Regions from separate parts of the Neobacillus sp. Fa239 genome, predicted to be linked through region 3. Evidence: predicted binding sites of a transcription regulator. Region 3 holds the regulator's gene; each other region holds the start of a gene.
What was found. Region 3 encodes LexA, which represses DNA repair genes until DNA is damaged. Its sites were predicted from a motif close to CGAACATATGTTCG; they were not measured.
Positions count from the first base shown of each region.

Region 1 (3,218 bases), 2.6 Mb from region 3:
ACAGCTGAAGCGATTGGCCGTCATGCAGGAATAAAGAAGGTGGCGGCTGAACTCCTGCCGGAAGATAAGCTTGCCTATATTCAAAGCTTAAAAAATCAGTTTGGACCTGTTGCCATGGTGGGCGATGGAGTTAATGATGCACCGGCTCTGGCCACCGCAGCCGTTGGAATTGCGATGGGCGGAGCAGGGACCGATGCCGCGCTTGAAACAGCTGATATTGCTTTAATGAATGACGATTTAACAAAGCTTCCTTTTACGATCAAATTAAGCCGAAAAACCTTACAAATTATTAAGCAGAATATTTCTTTCTCACTTGCGATTAAACTGTTGGCACTCTTATTGGTGGTTCCCGGCTGGCTGACATTGTGGATTGCGATTTTTGCAGATATGGGGACTACGCTGCTTGTCACATTAAACGGGCTGAGGCTTTTAAAAGTAAAAGAATAGATAGACAGGTTCGGAAAAAACTATAGAGAAACAAATGGGTGCTTTCCTTCATATAGTAAATGTAAGCACTTTGGGGAGGGGAAACATGGGACACCATCATCATGGGCATTCTCACAGTCACCACCATCACGGCCCCGTCAATTATGGGTTTGCTTTTGCCGTCGGGATTATATTGAATATCATTTTTATCATAATTGAAGTCATATATGGCATGATTGGCGACTCACTTGCATTGCTCGCTGATGCCGGCCATAACTTAAGTGACGTACTCGGACTGGTCATTGCTTGGATTGCGGTGTGGTTAGGAAAAAAAGCCCCGTCTTCTAAAAGAACCTATGGGTTTAAAAAAAGCTCGATCCTTGCCGCTCTGTTTAATGCCGTATTCTTACTTGTAGCGATTGGTGCCATTGCTTGGGAAGCAATTCAACGATTTTCTGCTCCTGCTCCTGTTGCCGGGAAGACCGTCATTATTGTCGCTCTTATTGGAATTGTGATCAATACCATTACAGCATTGCTATTTATGTCAGGCCGAAAAAACGATTTAAATATACGCGGTGCCTATTTACACATGCTGGCTGACGCGGTCGTATCAGTTGGTGTTGTCATTTCAGGTTTTATTATGGTCTGGTCAGGCTGGGAGTGGGTGGATCCGCTTGTAAGCTTGGTGATTGCCATCGTTATCTTTATCGGTACGTGGAGTTTATTAAGTGAATCCCTAAATTTATCGCTTGATGCCGTTCCCAATGGAATTGACATCCATAAAATAACGAGTTATTTGAAAAATATTCCTACAGTGATTGAAGTACATGACTTGCATGTTTGGGGAATGAGCACGACGGAGCCGGCCTTAACCGTCCACCTTGTCCGTTCAGATATAACAGATAATGATCAATTGCTGCAGCAATTGAATAAGGAACTACATGACCTATTTGGAATTGAACATACTACCATCCAAATCGAAAAGGGAACCTTTCATTGTTCCCAAGCCCCGGTGGATGCAATATAGTTGATGAAAGAACCGCCCTTGATTTAAATCTGGGCGGTTTTTGATTTTTCAAGCCTCCATATCATTTTTTTGTTGCAATTTTGTGAATATATTTTTAAAATTAATGAGAATTCAATGAATGAGGTGAACCCATTGGTAATTGAATATTTATCCGCCCTTATAATGCCAGGTTTACTCGTTTTGTTGTTTACACGGGTCACCTACAATCGGATCATCGGCCTTGTTTTAACTGTTGCCCTCATCGCGGCGTCTGCTTATAAAGGGTACACGAACACAATTTCGCTCATTATTGTCGATGCTTTCTCGTTAACAGGAGGCTTTTGGCTTGCAGTAAAAATGAAACCAAGAATCATGAAAAAGACTAATTGAACTTACAGCATAAATGGAGGCTGTCCCAAAAGGGTCTGACCCCTCCCTCAACTCTCAATATATAGTCGCTTTTAAGATATGTTCAGCTATATTTTGACGTTGTGGGGTCTGACCCTTTGTTTTGGGACAGTCTCTTTCTGTTTTAATAACAAAAAACGAATATTCGTTCGCATATTATTGGTTTGATTTTGGTGAAATGTGATAGAATGATAATATGAATTTTAGGAGAAACAACACTTCAATTCGGGAGGAAGAGTAGTGAAGGACCAATTTGAATTAGTTTCAAAGTACTCACCACAGGGGGATCAGCCCGAAGCGATTCGCCAATTAGTTGATGGAATCCAGCAAAACAAGCGATATCAAACGCTGCTTGGGGCAACGGGGACAGGTAAGACCTTTACGGTATCCAACGTAATTAAAGAAGTGAACAAACCAACACTCGTTATTGCCCATAATAAAACGTTGGCTGGACAGCTCTATAGCGAATTCAAAGATTTCTTTCCAAACAATGCAGTTGAATATTTCGTTAGTTATTATGATTACTTTCAACCTGAAGCATATGTCCCGCAAACCGATACGTTTATTGAAAAAGATGCCAGCATTAACGATGAAATTGATAAGTTGCGCCATTCGGCAACCTCCTCGTTATTCGAACGCAAAGATGTCATCGTGATCGCCAGTGTCTCCTGTATTTATGGTCTCGGTTCACCGGAAGAATATCGCGAGATGGTGTTATCTATCCGAACCGGAATGGAAATTGAACGGAATCAGCTTCTCCATCGTTTAGTGGATATCCAATATGAACGCAATGATATTGATTTTAAGCGTGGAACGTTTCGCGTTCGCGGTGATGTGGTCGAGATTTTCCCAGTTTCCCGCGATGAGCACTGTATGCGTGTTGAATTTTTTGGCGATGAAGTTGATCGGATTCGCGAGGTCGATGCACTTACTGGAGAAATTATCGGTGAGCGCGAACATGTCGCCATCTTTCCGGCATCCCACTTCGTAACCAGAGAAGAAAAGCTGCGAATCGCCATTGAAAATATTGAAAAAGAGCTTGAGGAACGGCTTGCGGTTCTTCGAGAGCAAAATAAATTACTCGAAGCACAAAGACTTGAGCAGAGGACCCGCTACGACCTTGAAATGATGCGGGAAATGGGATTCTGCTCAGGAATTGAAAATTACTCCCGTCATTTAACGTTAAGAGAGGCCGGTTCAACCCCTTATACATTGCTTGATTATTTTCCAAAGGATTTTCTGATGGTCATCGATGAATCTCATGTGACGGTTCCGCAGGTAAGGGGAATGTTCAACGGGGACAAAGCACGGAAGGAAGTGCTTGTTGAGCATGGCTTCCGCTTGCCGTCAGCTCTTGATAACAGACCTTTAATGTTTG
Region 1 is NZ_AP041611.1:4,722,942-4,726,159, reverse strand. Features, by position in the region: gene ACZ5XR_RS23495 (heavy metal translocating P-type ATPase) at 1-447, shown strand, start outside; gene ACZ5XR_RS23490 (cation diffusion facilitator family transporter) at 533-1,453, shown strand; gene ACZ5XR_RS23485 (CsbA family protein) at 1,586-1,822, shown strand; gene uvrB (excinuclease ABC subunit UvrB) at 2,081-3,218, shown strand, end outside.
Region 1: the regulator LexA is predicted to act here: its motif matches at 1,979-1,992, upstream of uvrB (excinuclease ABC subunit UvrB).

Region 2 (3,218 bases), 1.5 Mb from region 3:
ATTTTTTAAACTTAAAATATATTTTTAAGGGTTGAGAGCGAATGACAAATCAAAGAGTAAGCGAAGAAGGATACCGGAACCTCACGGAAAAGCTTGAAAAACGAATTCAAGAGGAAGTAGCTAAAAATCGGCAAAAAGATCATATTTTGATCCAGCAATCAAGAATGGCAGCTATGGGGGAGATGATGGCAAGTATCGGTCATCAATGGCGGTCGCCGCTGAATAGCCTTTCGCTTTTAATTCAGGATGTAAGTGAAGCCATGGAATTTGGGGAAATCGATGCCCAATATATTGACCGCTTTACAAAAGAAAGCATGAATCAAATAAAACATATGTCACGGACGATTAATGATTTCCGAAAATTTTATCGGCCTAATAAAGTAAAGAGCTCTTTTTCCGTTGCAGAAGCCATTGAGGACGCCTTGTCCATTTTCTCTTATAGTCTAAAAAACCATGATATTCATGTGGAATTTGAATACAGAGGGCAACAAAAAGCCTACGGGTTCCAAAATGAATACAGTCAGGCTGCCCTTAATATTCTTACCAATTCTCGAGATGCCTTTGTATCAAATGATATAAAAAATCGAACGATTCTAGTTAAAATAAAGGAAACAGAAGAATATTTAGCGGCTGAATTCACCGATAATGCCGGTGAAATCGAGCCGGCTATTCTCCCTAAGGTGTTTGACCCTTATTTCACAACGAAGCCTCATGGTACAGGTCTAGGCCTTTATATGGCCAGAATGATTCTTGAGAATATGAATGGAACGGTAGAGGTTGAAAATACGGGAGAGGGGGCACGTTTCCGGCTTTTTGTGCCAAAGGTGACGGCCGATGTCATATCACGCTCCGTTGTAGTGTAAAAGAGTAGCAGCCGCTTATTTTGTATTCCATGGAAAAACAGGTAAAATATAAATATAAGCAAAAGGGAGTGATTTTATGACATTTGAAAATCCAAGCCTCGCTGAAATAGGGGCTATTTTAAAAAAGGCAAAAAGAATTGCCGTTGTCGGTTTAAGCAATAAACCGGACCGGACCTCTTACATGGTTTCTGAGGCGATGAAAAAGGCAGGTTATGAAATTATTCCGGTAAATCCAACCATTGAGGAAGCTTTAGGTGTCAAGGCAGTCGCCTCCCTCAAAGACATTGAAGGACATGTTGACATCGTGAACGTCTTTCGGCGCTCAGAGGAATTATTTGATGTAGCCAGGGAATTTGTTGAAATCGATGCAGATATCTTTTGGGCACAACAGGGCCTTTATAATGAAGAAGCCTATGAATATCTAAAAAATAAGGGTTATACGGTAATTATGGACCGTTGTATCAAAGTCGACCATGCCCTGACAAAATAAAAAAGGAGAAAAAACTGCTAAATATTGGCAGTTTTTTTATTTTCCTATCCCGAAGAAATGAGGGAATTTTATATTACAAAATGATGATGTTTCAATAAACGTATTTGCCAAATCGAAATAAATCGCTACAATTAAGCATAGACGCCGCAAGAACATGTGTTAAAATAAAAGACGGCAAACATAGGTTCTAAATATTTTTTAGAGGATTATCGAATCTCTTAACAAATGATGTAATAACCAATTATAGAATCAATCAAAAGAATGTTTTCTTTTTGTAAGGGATGAAAGGGGTATTTTAGTGGCAAGAAATCAGCAAGCAATTGAATACAACGATGATGCCATACAGGTGCTCGAAGGCCTTGAAGCTGTTAGGAAACGGCCAGGCATGTACATTGGCAGCACTGATGCACGCGGTCTTCACCATCTGGTGTATGAAATAGTGGATAATTCCGTCGATGAAGCACTCGGCGGTTTTGGTGACCATATCATTGTTAAAATACACAAAGACAACTCAATCAGCGTTGTTGATAAAGGACGCGGGATGCCCACCGGCATGCACAAAATGGGGAAGCCAACACCTGAAATCATTCTCACTGTCCTACATGCAGGAGGAAAATTTGGCCAGGGTGGTTATAAAACAAGCGGTGGTTTACATGGAGTCGGCGCCTCAGTTGTAAATGCGCTCTCGGAATGGCTGATTGTTACGATTAAACGTGATGGGTTTGTTTACGAACAGCGTTTTGAAAATGGCGGCAAGCCTGTGACAACTCTTGAAAAAATCGGTAAAACCAACCAGACAGGAACCACAATCCACTTTAAACCGGATCCTGTCATTTTTTCTACCACCACTTATAATTTTGAAACCTTATGTGAAAGGTTACGAGAATCAGCCTTTCTCTTAAAAGGGCTTAAAATTGAAATCTACGATGACCGTCATGATCTTAATGAAGTCTTTCATTATGAAAATGGAATTGAAGCCTTTGTTGAATATTTAAACGAAGAGAAGGATGTTCTCCATCCGGTTGTCAGCTTTGATGGTTCTCAAAATGGGATTGAAGTAGAATTTGCCTTTCAATTTAACGATGGCTATTCCGAAAATGTCCTTTCTTTCGTAAATAACGTGAGGACAAAAGACGGCGGTACCCATGAAGCCGGATCGAAAACGGCGATGACAAGAGTCTTTAACGACTATGCGCGAAAAATCTCGCTATTAAAAGAAAAAGATAAAAATCTTGATGGATCGGATATCCGTGAAGGACTATCAGCGATTATATCCGTAAGAATTCCTGAAGAGCTGCTGCAATTTGAAGGACAGACAAAAGGAAAATTAGGTACAAGTGAAGCAAGGTCGGCCGTAGACAGTGTAGTCTCTGAGCACCTTTCGTATTTCCTCGAAGAGAACCCTGACATCAGCTCATTGCTAATTAAGAAATCAATTAAAGCCTATCAAGCTCGGGAAGCGGCACGAAAAGCCCGTGAAGACGCAAGAAGCGGGAAAAAGAAAAAGCGCTCAGAGGCCGTTCTTTCCGGAAAACTGACACCTGCCCAATCACGGAACCCGCAAAAAAATGAACTTTATCTTGTTGAGGGTGATTCTGCAGGCGGCTCTGCCAAACAAGGTCGTGACCGCCGCTTCCAAGCGGTCCTGCCGCTTAGAGGTAAAGTCATCAATACCGAAAAGGCAAAGCTGGCTGATATTTTTAAAAACGAAGAAATCAACACGATCATCCATGCGATTGGCGGCGGGGTTGGGGCTGATTTTAATGTGGAAGATATTAACTATGATAAAATTGTGATTATGACGGATGCGGATACAGATGGTGCCCATATCCAAGTATTGCTGCTAACCTTCTTTTACCGCTATA
Region 2 is NZ_AP041611.1:3,093,696-3,096,913, reverse strand. Features, by position in the region: gene ACZ5XR_RS15000 (sensor histidine kinase) at 42-863, shown strand; gene ACZ5XR_RS14995 (CoA-binding protein) at 940-1,353, shown strand; gene parE (DNA topoisomerase IV subunit B) at 1,652-3,218, shown strand, end outside.
Region 2: the regulator LexA is predicted to act here: its motif matches at 1,529-1,542, upstream of parE (DNA topoisomerase IV subunit B).

Region 3 (3,218 bases):
TTAAAAACGGACGAAGTGATTGTTTCCGGTCTTGGAGAGCACATCTTCGAGCACTTCGTAGAAGCGAAAGAAATCGAATGGGATATGTTCAGAACAGTCGTTCACCAATGGGAACGCGATCAATATATGAGCATGTATTAAAAAACGAAAGCCTCGGCGCACTATGCGTCGGGCTTTTTTTATTTTTATTTTGCTAATTCTGTTCATGAATATGCAACTTTCGTATTCATGGTATCCTTTTTCAATAAAATGGAAAATATGTGGAAGAGGAGTGTTTGAATGATTGGACTTATTATTGCTATTATTATTACAAATCTTATCGCTTTTTCTACAAATAAAAGACTATCCCTAAACCAAATTGTTCATATTTGGATGTTTACGGTAGCCTTTCAAATGAATTTTGATTTTTATGTAGATATGGAACATCATGGTTACTGGTATTTTACAAAAAAAGCAGACTGGAGAGAATTGCCGACAAATATTATGCTTGTTCCTCCAGTTAATATAATATTTTTAAATTTTTTCCCGTTTGAAAAAGCTAAAATAAAACAAGTAACCTTCTTCATCATTTTTTTAATTGGAATATTAATTTATGAGGCAGTAGCTTTACTTCCCGAACCATGGGGTTACTTTCATTTTGGCTGGTGGAATTTAGGTTACTCAGCAATTTTAGATCCAATCCTGTTACTCATTTTATTGGGTTATTTTAAGTGGATTCGTTGGATTGAGGTAAAGCAGTTGTCATGAAATGATTTTAGAGGTGTCGCCAATAGCTTTTATAGGTGACACTTTTTGTTTTTTCTATCTCACTTTTGTCGCCTTTAGTTAGGTTTATAAAACTCATTCGTCTTTTTAAGTTTTCGGAAAAGCTTAGAGTGATTACCTACAAAATAGTACATGCCCACATTCATACTATATAAAATGATATAAGCAATTAGTGATAACCATATAGACCAATGAATGTAAGTAGCTACTTTCATAAAATGTGCTATTTTCTCTAAAACAGTTGTGACTATCGCAGCACAACAAACATAGTAAAACCAATGTTTCCTAAGGAACTGCCAAGTTGCCAATCCTAAAATAAATAAATACATGGAGCATGGATAGAGAAAATAGTATAAAAGGAAATCAAATATTTCATACTTATCACGATCATTCGAAAAATATAAATGAATCTGCAGAAGAAGAGCACAATAATCGATTGTTAGTGTAAAAACCCAATAGGATATAAAATGAACAAAGGGAATTCTCTTAGGCATAAAGAAAATTAGGAAAAAAACAGGAATAGAATTAAAAGAATCAATTAGGATCACCTATGACTATTGTGGACAAATACAACATATTAAGTCAAATAAAACAAATTTTTGTAAAAAATGGAAATTAATATTAGGGAATTCCCTATATTCGCAAAAGCATTCAGTAAATTGTCCAACAAAAAAATGGCTTGGAGCAAAAACTCCAAGCCATTTTTCTAATGAATATGACGGTATACTCCAATTACTTTCCCTAAAATAGAAACGTTTCGTAAAATAATTGGCTCCATTGTTGAATTTTCTGGCTGCAGGCGAATGTAATCTTTCTCTTTAAAGAATCGCTTACAGGTTGCTTCGTCTTCTTCGGTCATGGCGACAACAATGTCACCATTATTAGCGGTACTTTGCTGCTTGACAATGACGTAATCCCCATCCAGTATGCCGGCTTCTATCATACTTTCCCCCATAATTTCAAGCATAAAAACATGCTCATCTGAAGGTGCCAGTCTTTCAGGAAGAGGGAAATATTCCTCCACATTTTCAATGGCCGTAATCGGAATACCAGCTGTAACTTTTCCGACAACCGGAACATTAACAACATTGTTTCTTGGAATATGTGTACTTTCATCCATTTCTAATATTTCAATCGCTCTTGGTTTAGTAGGATCCCGTCTAATCAGACCTTTACTTTCCAATCTAGCTAAATGACCATGGACTGTTGAACTGGAGGCTAAGCCGACTGCCTCGCCAATTTCTCGAACGGATGGCGGGTATCCCTTTTTCTTAACCTCGCCTTTGATAAAATCAAGGATATCCTGCTGCCTTTTTGATATTTTTGCCATAGTATGTACACCTCGCCCTAGTAAATGTTGCCTTAATTATAGCATGTTCGCCAATTTTATACAAACATAAGTTCGAACATTTTGTTGACAGCAAACGAATGTTCGGTTTATAATAAAAACCAAGAAGACGAACATATATTCTATTAAGAGGTGCGAGTTATGAAAACGTTATGGAAAAAATATTCTTATGCTATCACTCTTATTCTATTAAGCTGCTCTTTAGCAATCATGTTTTCCATCCATTTGAATGCAAACACAAATGATAAATACATAAAGATTACCGTTTCAACAGGAGATTCACTTTGGAAAATTTCTGATCAGTTTTCTGGTCAGCATTCCCTTACCCATGAGGAGTTTGTCAGCTGGGTTAAGCTGCACAATCAGCTGGATGATGATAATATTTATCCAGGGGAAGAGATTGTAATCCCTGTAAGTAAACATGCAAATGCAGATTCTAATATGGAATATGCAAGTGCCGCAGCAGAATAGAAAGTGAGTTAATAATAATGAAAGCCATTATTTATTGCCGGGTAAGTACAACGAAAGAAACCCAAGAAACGTCATTAATGCGTCAAGAAGAAGAGCTGCTTCAATTGGCAAACCTCCATCAATTTGATGTCATTTCCATTATTAAAGAACAAGCAAGTGGATACGAACTAGAAAGAGATGGAATCCTTCAATTATTGGATCTGGTGAAAGAGAAACAAGCGCATGCCGTGTTGATCCAAGATGAAACCAGACTTGGAAGAGGAAACGCAAAAATAGCTTTATTACATTGTATTTTAAAGGAAGGAATAAAGCTTTTTAGTATATCTCATAATGGAGAATTGCAGCTTTCCGAGTCTGATTCTATGGTATTAAAGATTGTTGGGATGGTCGAAGAATACCAAAGGAAATTACATAATATTAAAATTAAGCGTGGTATGAAACGAGCCGTTGCGCAGGGATATCAACCGGAGAAAAACCTCAAGAATCTGGGCGAGCATGCAGGCAGAGAAAAAATCGATGCCCCAATAGAGGAAATTATTCGGCTTAGAAAAAACAAATTAACCTTCTCTGAAATTGCGGCTGTTTTAAGGGGCTTTGGATACAACATCTCCAAAGCCACTGTTCATAGAAGATA
Region 3 is NZ_AP041611.1:1,585,263-1,588,480, forward strand. Features, by position in the region: gene glnA (type I glutamate--ammonia ligase) at 1-141, shown strand, start outside; gene ACZ5XR_RS07550 (hypothetical protein) at 280-747, shown strand; gene lexA (transcriptional repressor LexA) at 1,472-2,095, opposite strand; gene yneA (cell division suppressor protein YneA) at 2,255-2,584, shown strand; gene ACZ5XR_RS07565 (YneB family resolvase-like protein) at 2,602-3,218, shown strand, end outside.

Region 4 (3,218 bases), on a different replicon from region 3:
AGGTGAAATTGTGTCATCGGTAAACATTTTAATATTCTTAGAATTTTCTTTAGAATTGAAGTATCTAATTAAGCAGTTTAATTTAACAATGAGGATATGATTATTTATAAATTATACGATGAACAACAAAATGAAAATAACACTATTCCTTTTATAGTGGGTAAGTTTAGAGGATTAACAACCTAAAACTGAAATGATCCTCTTAAAAATAAAGTTCCCTTTTTCTAATACAAAAGAAAAATTGTGAAATATTGCACTTTAACTACTATGAAAATAAACTTCTCTAATTTATTAAATGTGTATTACAGTCGAGGAAAAATACCGAAAGCAGATGTTGAACTTTCTGGTACACCCTATTGAAGTAAGTCTATAGTCGAAAAGTTTTGCCAGAGGGATAAGGAAAGATCGAAAAAGGAATAAGGTGTAGAAGTTTTTAATGGGATAATGATTCAAAGTAGCTTGAAGATTTCAAGCTACTTTTTTGATTTAATCGGTTAATATTCAGATCGTAAGAAGTCTTTAACCTCATTGTTATTCCGAATAATCTTCTTCACACTCAAACGACTATATGCTTTAAATTGACGACTCAGTTATAATCAGTGAAACTTACCGGTCCATAATCAAAAATCATTTTCCTTCATCGTCCTTAGGAATAATTTTATACCGGAAAGCAGAAGGCAAACTGATTCTTATTCCCTCGATAAATGCTTGAATGAGGTAAACATGACAAAATATCAAAAACGTACGGTTTATAACTTAGGATTCATGGAAAGAAAGAGGATTTTCGGGTAAAGATGAGTTAAGAAAGAAACGGAAATACACCTAAGATTGATAAAGAAGTTTTACAACAGATGGAACTAAAAAGGATGAACAGCCCTTCTTATCTAGAGCGTATTTGTTCTCATTTGAATAGAAGGGCCCGATATCTAACAATCGTAAAATATAAAAAATGTTTCATCGATCATTTGTTGTACTTTTTCCATCTTTTTCTTCTATTTGATTTACTTTATTCCCTGTGTACTTAATTGAACTAACTAGCATGAGGAGAGTTAAAATTAAACATCCACCCATAATCAACAAAAAATGATGCACCCAATTAATGAGAACTGAAAACTCCATTTACATCCTCCTCGTATAATGACCTTCATTTATTATTTTCTTTTTATGTAAAAAAATCTCTACATTCTGTAATTCAATAATGTGAATAATTTACATTTTTAAGTTGAGTATTTATTTGACCATTACATTGGTTATGGAAAAGAAATCAAGATTGAATATTGATTCAAATTCATCTTGGATTTGAATTCTTTTATTTAAAGGGTCGATTTTCATTACAAATCCAACACGTGGAAGTAAAAAATCCGTCTTTCCATGTTGTAATTTCTAAAAGTAATTTGGTTTCCATGCTTTTAGATAATAGCTGTTCCATCTCTTCTATTTTCATTTCATCCAGCAGTGGTCTAGGAGTTTTTTGTTCATCGTGCGAAAGATCCTTTAACAATTTGATGGATTCCGGCATGAAAAAACCTTGCCACTTCTTCATTCCACGATCTTTATGATCTTTATTCATTAAAAAAATCCCCCATTTTTATTTATTTCAAGAACATTTGTTCTTATTTTTCAATAGGGTTGTTATAAAAATTTTGGATATGTCTATATCCTCTTTTCGTTTTTTTATCAGTCATGCAGCCTGATCTTTCTTCAGAATTCATGACGTTAAAATTTAAGGTTAAATACATACAGAAAGACTTTGGCGGCAGCACGACGGACTGATCAGAAAGGATAAGCACCATTCTGTCATTCCGTACGTGTCGCTTCGGCATTAAATGGACCGATAACCACGGTCTGTACGGCTATCGCCTACATTCCGTGGGTTCCTGTTGCATTTACGGCTAACGCCGCCATACCGAACGAACCGAAAAAACGGAAAATCATGAGATTGAAAGATTAAAAAAATAATAGACAAAAGGAGAGCAGCCGAATAAACGGCTGCTTTTATTGTTGATTTTTCCCTTTTGCCTTCCGAATCGTAAAACAGCGCAAGCTTTCTAACCTTCCAGCCAGCAGGACACCCGAACCTTTCCGGCTAGAACCCAAGAAAGTTAGTCAATCGGTCAAGGGGCAAAAAACTTTTTTGCTTAAAGGCGACTTACGCAACAGCAAAAAACTTTTTGTGCAAAGAGCACCCTTGACCCATTGCCTATGCGTGTTTTTCGTTCTACTTGCAAAAGTGGAAAAATCATCCCCCTTTGGGGAACTTACTCGCTTCGCAAGTCAAAAGGAAAAAGAAAATCTAAAAAAATCAAAAATTATTAAAAAATCAAAGGAGAATAAGCAAATGACAAAAGGTGTTTATGAAATCATTACAGAAAAAATCATTGAAAAATTAGAAAAAGGGGTTGTACCGTGGCGCAAGCCATGGACCAATTCAAACGCGGTTAATTGGAAAACACAAAAGCCATATCGAGGAATCAATATTTTTCTAGTAGAACCTGGAGAATATGCTTCCAAAAAACAGATTTTAGAAGCGGGTGGACGAATCAAAAAAGAAGAACTAAAAAATTCTCATATCATTGTCTATTGGCTTTGGAAAGAGACGGAGGACGAAAAAACAAAGGAGAAAAAGACTTTTGCCAAACCCTTTTATTACCGAGTTTGGGAGATTACTAAACAGTGTACCGGCTTAGAGAGTAAAAGATGGATGGAAACCTTTGAGCATGATCCGATAGAAAAGGCGGAGGAAATTTTTAAAGGATATATCGATTCCCCAGATTACACGTTTCATACAGGTAAGGCGGTTTATTATCCAATATGGGATCGAATCAATTGTCCTCCGATAAAAGATTTTAAGATTCCAGAGGAATATTATTGCACGTTGTTTCACGAAATGACGCACAGCACTGGACATCAAAGCCGTTTAGCTCGACCAGGAATCATGACAGAAGGAGTTGCGTTTGGGGATGAAGTGTATTCCAAGGAGGAATTAATAGCCGAAATGGGTGCGGCGATGTTGTGCGGAGTGGCCGGAATTGATAACAGTACCATCGAAAATAGCGCAAGCTATATTGATTCATGGTTACGAGCTTTAAAGAAAGATAGCCGATTAATTTTACAAGCCGCTGCTCAAGCACAGAAAGCAGCCGATTATATTTTAGGAGAATCTAAGAATCAATCTACAATAGAAAATTAAACATACATGGATATTCAAATTTACAAAT
Region 4 is NZ_AP041612.1:130,866-134,083, reverse strand. Features, by position in the region: gene ACZ5XR_RS28975 (hypothetical protein) at 955-1,119, opposite strand; gene ACZ5XR_RS28970 (YolD-like family protein) at 1,310-1,570, opposite strand; gene ACZ5XR_RS28965 (ArdC family protein) at 2,339-3,190, shown strand.
Region 4: the regulator LexA is predicted to act here: its motif matches at 1,601-1,614, upstream of ACZ5XR_RS28970 (YolD-like family protein).